One region of the Streptomyces sp. NPDC043952 genome, then DNA from elsewhere that is predicted to be linked to it. Evidence: riboswitches for the same ligand, from Rfam matches in the RefSeq annotation. Region 1 holds a riboswitch; each other region holds the start of a gene.
The links. Region 1 has a riboswitch for cyclic di-AMP ahead of AC069R_RS28040 (transglycosylase SLT domain-containing protein). Riboswitches for the same ligand answer to the same signal wherever they lie in the genome.
Positions count from the first base shown of each region.

Region 2: linked by a shared signal. The riboswitch ahead of AC069R_RS28385 (M23 family metallopeptidase) and the one ahead of AC069R_RS28040 (transglycosylase SLT domain-containing protein) in region 1 are both predicted to bind cyclic di-AMP.
Region 3: linked by a shared signal. The riboswitch ahead of AC069R_RS16510 (M23 family metallopeptidase) and the one ahead of AC069R_RS28040 (transglycosylase SLT domain-containing protein) in region 1 are both predicted to bind cyclic di-AMP.

Region 1 is NZ_JBWKES010000034.1:45,652-47,906, forward strand. It holds gene AC069R_RS28035 (HAD family hydrolase) at 134-946, shown strand; gene AC069R_RS28040 (transglycosylase SLT domain-containing protein) at 992-1,477, opposite strand; cyclic di-AMP (ydaO/yuaA leader) riboswitch at 1,481-1,699, opposite strand; gene AC069R_RS28045 (polyprenyl synthetase family protein) at 2,241-2,255, shown strand, end outside.
Region 2 is NZ_JBWKES010000035.1:46,873-49,127, reverse strand. It holds gene AC069R_RS28385 (M23 family metallopeptidase) at 1-924, opposite strand, end outside; cyclic di-AMP (ydaO/yuaA leader) riboswitch at 934-1,102, opposite strand; tRNA gene AC069R_RS28380 (tRNA-Met) at 1,402-1,475, opposite strand; gene AC069R_RS28375 (dihydrofolate reductase family protein) at 1,522-2,255, opposite strand, start outside.
Region 3 is NZ_JBWKES010000012.1:80,248-82,502, forward strand. It holds gene AC069R_RS16505 (GntR family transcriptional regulator) at 1-134, opposite strand, end outside; gene AC069R_RS16510 (M23 family metallopeptidase) at 331-1,074, opposite strand; cyclic di-AMP (ydaO/yuaA leader) riboswitch at 1,088-1,248, opposite strand; gene AC069R_RS16515 (M16 family metallopeptidase) at 1,526-2,255, opposite strand, start outside.

The DNA of each region.
Region 1 (2,255 bases):
GGCTGGTCCCACCCCCACCTCGCCTCCCCGCACCCCCACTTGAAGTCGGCAAAGCTGCAAGTCCGGGGAATGACACGGGAGTCGGGGGATGACGCGGGGCTCGGTGGAGGGGATCGGTCCGTATTCTCTGATCATGGTTGCCTCCCCCGCGTACGCACTGATCGCCACCGACCTGGACGGGACGCTGCTGCGCGGCGACGACACCGTCTCCGAGCGCTCGCTGGCCGTGCTCGCGCGGGCGGCGCGGGCCGGGGCCCGGCACCTGGTGGTCACCGGCCGCCCGGCCCCCAGAGTGCGCCCCCTGCTGACCGCCCTCGGCGCCACCGGGCTCGCGGTGTGCGGGCAGGGCGCGCAGCTGTACGACGCCGCGTCCGGCCGCATGCTGTGGTCGGTCCGGCTGGACCGGGAGCTGGCCGAGACCGCGCTCGGCAAGATCGAGGCCGAGACGGGCCCGGTGTTCGCCGCCGTCGACCAGGACGGCACCGACGGGCTCACCCTGATCGAACCCGGATACCGGATGCCCCACCCGACCCTGCCCGCGGTCCGGGTGGCCCGGCGCGACGACCTGTGGCGGGCGCCGATCAGCAAGGTCCTGCTGCGCCACGCCACCTTGTCCGACGACGAGTTGGCGGCGGTGGCCCGCTCGGTCGTGGGCTCGCTGGCCACGGTCACCATGTCGGGGCCCGGCACCGTGGAGCTCCAGCCGTGCGGGGTGACCAAGGCCACCGGGCTCGCGCTGGCCGCCGAGCGGCTCGGGGTCCCCGCGGAAGGCGCCGTGGCCTTCGGCGACATGCCCAACGACATCCCGATGTTCCGCTGGGCGGCGCACGGCGTCGCGATGGCGAACGCCCACCCCGAGCTGAAGGCGGTCGCCGACGAGGTCACGGCGTCGAACGAGGACGACGGCATCGCCGTCGTCCTCGAAAGGCTGTTCCCGGCCGGGTGACCGGGAGCAGCGGTGGTGCCACGGCCCTCAGGGGCCCGGCGACGGTCAGTAGGCGCCGTTGACGTTGTCGATCGAGCCGTAGCGCGCGGCCGCGTAGTTGCAGGCGGCGGTGATGTTGGCGACCGGGTCGTAGATGTTGAACGACGTCCCGGCCACGTGGTACGCGTTGAAGGTCGGGTCGATCACCTGGAGCAGACCCTTGGACGGTATGCCCTTGGCCGCGTTGGAGTCCCACAGGTTGATGGCGTTCGGGTTGCCCGAGGACTCGCGCATGACATTGCGGTAGATGCCGTTGTAGGAGCCCGGAATGCCCTTCTGGGCCATGATCGCGAGGGACTCGCGGATCCAGCCGTCGAGGTTGTTCGGGTACCCGGCGGGCGTGGTGGCGGCCGACGTCGTGCCGGTGGTGGCGGACGCCGTGGCGGCGCCCACCAGGGGCATGGCGAGCACGGCCGCGCCGGTGCCGGCGACGGCGATCAGGCGGACGAGACGGTTGGCACGGGTGCGGCGCGGCTGAACGGCAGCAGACATGGGGACGTTCCTCTCCTACGCCTGCGAGGTGAGCTGTCGGGTTCGGGCGGGGAGGTGCCCGGCCGTGCCTGGTGAGAGGCGTGGCTTGACCCCAAGCCGTCCCGGTGCGAACACGCGGTGCGGCGCGCTGTGTCACGCGCTGCGCCATGTGAGTCGTCCGGTCCGGCGACTTACCTGGGTCCCCCGCTCCTGCCGTACGAATGAGTTCGTCGATGGGTGTACGGGCGGCGGCAGGATTCGGCGTCCGCCCGATGGCTCGGGAAGGTATGCGAGAGCGCATGCCGGGAACAAGCGCGGAATTGTTATATCGAGGCATTTGACCTTGATCAGCAGCCTATGGGGTACTTGATCCTTTGCGAATGCCAACGCTCAACTCGCTTGCGCGACAAGGCGTGCGGAGGTGTCGGCGGGCCGCCCGCGGGAACGCGGTCGGGTGACCCAATTCACGAAATGGCAAACTGTGGAAAATCGGGCATGGGGGATTCGTCCCCCGGCGGGGTGGAGTCGGTGCTCCGCCCCTCTCGGGATCGCGAAGAAGTTCCCGAAGGTCCCGATTACCTGTTAAATCGATAAATGTCCGTTGTGATGATTCGACCGGGGGTATGCCAGTCATGACCCGATACGTCCCGGACTGGACGGGTGGGCGCAGGGTGGGCGCTCTCGGTGATCGAAACCGGACCGGATACGCTGACTTGAGTGATGGCAGCGACCTATCGACAAACCGCGTAATCGCCAGCAGACACCAGCAGACAGGAGACCCCTCGTGACCGTCGTCGGG
Region 2 (2,255 bases), on a different contig from region 1:
GACCTCGCCGGTGGTGACCTTCTGGCCGACCGAGACGTTGATCGAGGACTGGTGGCAGAACCACAGCTCGGTGCCGTCGTCCAGGGTGAGGACGGTGCGGTAGCCGTAGGCGCCGGCCCAGCCGGCCTGGGTGATGGTGCCGCCGTGGACGGCCTTGATCAGGGTGCCGGTGGGGGCGGCGAAGTCGAGGCCGGTGTGGTAGCCGGAGGACCACATGGCGCCGGGCTGCCCGAAGGTGCCGGTGATCGTGTACGAGACGACGGGCAGCGTGTACTGCTTGGCGAGCGCGGCCAGCCGCTTGGCCTCGGCCGCCTTCTTGGCGTCGGCCTCCGCCTGCTCCTTGGCGTCGGCGGCCTTGGCGGCGGCCTCCTTCTCCGCCTTGGCGGCCGCCGCGTCGCTCTGCTGCTGGGCGGCGGCGACCATCGCGGCGGTGGCCTTGCTGTCGGCCTGGCCCTGCTGCTGCTCGGCCTGGGCCATGATCCGGTTGCGCAGGGCCTCGCCCGCGCCGGTGTCCGTGGCGCCCTCGGTGGTCCGCCCGAGGTCGGTGAGCGCGGTGGCGGTCTCGGCCTTGGGCGTCTCGGCGGAGTCGTCGCCGAGGAAGTGCTCGACGGTGGACAGGTGCGGCACCGAGACGTCCGGCAGGTCCGGCATCGAGACGGAGACCGGCGGCTTGCCGGGGTTGGCGCTGGCGATGCCGCCCGCGCCGACGGCGGCGATCACGCCGACGCCGAGGACGGTGGAGCTGCGGGCGAAGCCGCCGCGCTGCTTGGCGACGCGGTGGCGGCCGCGGACCGGGGCGACGGACTCCTCGCCGGGGTTCCACTCCTCCCAGGGGCCGTCGCCTTCGGGGCCGGGGCCGAACGACTCGGGTGCGCGCTGAGCGGGCACGAACGGTGCTTCGGGGGCGGGCCGGTTGGACGCCACGGGGGCGTGCTCCTTTCCTTCCTCCGCCTACCGGGTTAGCTGACGGGTTCGGAGCAGGAAGGTCTCCTACGCGCGTATACCGCTCGTGGACTCGGCTGAGTCCGCGGTGGTGTCCGCGTGATTCACCCCAGAGGTGGTGGTTCCCCGGTTCCCTCGCGGGATTCGGCGCGTGCGCACGGAGCCGCCTCGGGTGACGGCTGGGACGACCGCGCTGCGTTATCGAACGTTAATAGACCGGAGGGGAACTTTCCAAGCCGTTCGGCTTGATCATTAAGGTTCAAACCCGTGGACTTACCGCCCAGCGGGCCGCCAAACCGGGCGAGTTGACCGCCGTTCACGAGTCACCCGGTTTTTGATGGTGACTCAGATGTTATGCGCTGGGCGGTCGAACGGTCACGGGGGGTAACCCCCCGTTCGAGGCCCGGAAAACACCCAGGGCCGGAATCCATGAACTGGATTCCGGCCCTGAGACATCAGTAGCGGGGACAGGATTTGAACCTGCGACCTCTGGGTTATGAGCCCAGCGAGCTACCGAGCTGCTCCACCCCGCGGCGATGTCTCTACTGTACGCCATCACCAGGGCGGAAAGCACATCGGTTACGACGGGCCCCCGGATCGGCCGGGCAGATGCCGGTTCGGCGCCTTGGCCAGCGGCTCGTACTCGGGCAGGACGACGACCTCGGCGCCCGCGGCCGTCAGCACCCCGGTGCCGTCGGCCGCCACCACGAAGGTGTCCGGCTCCCGCCAGGCGGTCACCACCCGGCGCACCCCCGCCCGCAGGATCAGCTCGGCGCAGGGCGCGGGGCGCGAGGCGCGGCGGGCGCAGGGCTCCAGGCTGCTGTAGACGGTGGCGCCGGGCAGCCGCGGGTCGGCGGGGTCGGTCTTGGCGAGCGCCGCCTCCTCCGCGTGCACCACCGGGTCCCCGCCCTCGCGGGAGTGGCCGCGGGCCAGCTCGGTGCCGTCGGCGGCGACCACGACCGCGCCGACGCTGAAGGCCGTTCGCGAGGGCGGGCACAGCGCGGCCAGCTCGCAGGCGGTGCGCAGCCAGTGCCGGTCGGCGGCGGTGAGCACCGGTCCGGTGCCGGGCGCGGTGGGCTCGTAGCGCATCAGGACGACGTCCTCGATCCGGCGGGACTCGACCAGCCGCAGCCGACCCTCCTGGTACCGGCCGGGTCCGAACAGCCGCGGGGCGGCCGGATCGCCCACGATCAGCGGGGCGACCACGAGCTGGAGTTCGTCGGCGAGGCCCTGCTGGAGGAGCTGGGTGTGCACGGCCGCGCCGCCCTCCACCATCAGCCGGCCGACCCCGCGCTCGGCCCGCAGGTGGCCGA
Region 3 (2,255 bases), on a different contig from region 1:
TCGCGCACGGGGACGCGCGAGACGCCGTAGCGGCGGGCGAGCACCTCCTCGGTGAGCCGGCTCCCGCGTTCGAGGGCGCCGGCGATGATATCGTCCCGGATCGCCGTGCACACCGATTGCGCCGGAATACGCATGACAGACCTCCGCCTTAATGCCCGCGACACGACGCCGACGACGAACGCGTGTTTTCCGTGACTCTATTCCACCGGGCCGCAATTTCCGACGGCGGGCCTCGATCCATGGATATTTTTTGGACAGGGCCGGGCGAGAACGTCCGGGAAAGGCGAAAGCCCCGGCCGGGAGGGCGGGGCTTTCGGTGCGTGCGGTCGGTCAGACGTTCACGCCGTGGCCGCGCAGGTACGCGACGGGATCGACGTCGGAGCCGTAGTCGGGGCCGGTGCGCGCCTCGAAGTGCAGATGCGGGCCGGTGACGTTGCCGGTCGCGCCGGACAGGGCGATCTGCTGGCCCGCGGTGATCCGCTGGCCCACCGTGACTCCGATGGACGACAGATGGCCGTACTGGGTGTACATGCCGTCGGCCATGCGGAGCACGATCTGGTTGCCGTACGCCCCGCCCCAGCCGGTGGAGACGACCGTGCCGGCGCCGACCGCGTGCACGGGGGTGCCGGTCATCGCGTGGAAGTCGATACCGGTGTGGGAGCCGGAGGACCACAGGGAGCTGCTGGCCTTGTAGCCGGTGGACACGTAGGAGTGCGCGATCGGGGCGACGAAGGCGTTCAGCCGCTTGCGCTCGGCCTCGCGGGCGGCGCGTGCCCTGGCCTCGCGGGCCTCCTTCGCGCGCACGGCGGCGGCTTTCTCGGCCGCCTCGTGCTCGGCGATCCGCTGCTGGGCGACGGCCTGGGCGTCGATGTGCTCGGCGAGGTCGTCGCTCGCGGTGAGCACCGGGGTGAGGCCGGTCTGCTCGACGGGGGTCTCGGCGGCGAGCGCCGGGGACGCGGCGAGGGTGCCGATGACACCGGTGGTGGTCAGGGCCGCGATACCGGCCGCCTGGGCGGTGGTGCGCTTGACCCGGCCGGGCTTGCGGTGCTTCCCGGTGGCGCATGCGAACGCCATGTGCGTGGCTGTTCCTTTCCTTCCCTCTCGCCTACCGGGTTAGCTGACGGGTTAGGAGCAGGAAGGTCTCCTACGGGCCCCGCACTCGCGCGCGGACGGGCCCGATTCACCCCAGGGACAGGTGGGTCCCCGGCTCCCCTGGCTCGCGCCTCGGGGACTCGGCGATGGCTGTCCGGTGCCGCGGCTGCGGCGCACTGCCCGACGGACAACCCGGACGACGCTAAGCGGACCGGCCGCCAATCCTCAAACAGAAGGCGGCTTTTGTAGCGCATCCCACAGGGCAGACGGGCAACCTCCGCCCCAATCCGGACATCTTGGGAAGAGAGTGGAACAAAGTGGGGCCCTGACGACCCGTAGGCCGTCAGGGCCCCATCGCCGTCAGGGCCCATCCCCTGTCGGGGCCTGATCCGCTGTCCGGGCACCGCCCCCAGGGGGCTGCCCGCGCGGGTGGTTACTCGGCCGACACCACGGCGACCGCGCCGATTCCCAGCGCCTCCACCGGCGCCTTGATCTGGGACGCGTCGCCCACGAGAACCGTCACCAGGCGGTCCACCGGGAAGGCGTTGACGACCGCCGCGGTGGCCTCCACGGTGCCCGTCGCGGCCAACTGCCGGTAGAGCGTCGCCTGGAAGTCGTCGGGAAGGTGCTGCTCCACCTGGTCGGCGAGCGTGCCCGCGACGGCCGCCGCGGTCTCGTACTTCAGCGGCGCGACCCCGACGAGGTTCTGCACGGCGACGTCCCGCTCGGCGTCGGTCAGGCCCTCCGCCGCGAGGGTGCGCAGCACCTTCCACAGGTCGTCCAGCGCCGGGCCGGTGTTGGGGGTGTCCACGGAGCCGCTGATGGCCAGCATGGAGGCGCCGTTGCCGTCGGGTCCGGAGCGGAGCACCTGCCCGAACGCGCGCACACCGTAGGTGTAGCCCTTCTCCTCGCGCAGCACCCGGTCCAGGCGGGAGGTGAGGGTGCCGCCGAGGCAGTAGGTGCCGAGCACCTGGGCGGGCCACACCCGGTCGTGCCGGTCCGGGCCGACGCGGCCGATGAGCAGCTGCGTCTGGACGGCGCCGGGCCGGTCCACGATGACGACACGCCCGGTGTCGTCGGCCGTCACGGCGGGCACCGGGCGGGGCGCGCCCGGCGTGCCGGTCCAGGCGCCCAGGGTCTCGCCGAGCAGGGCGTCCAGATCG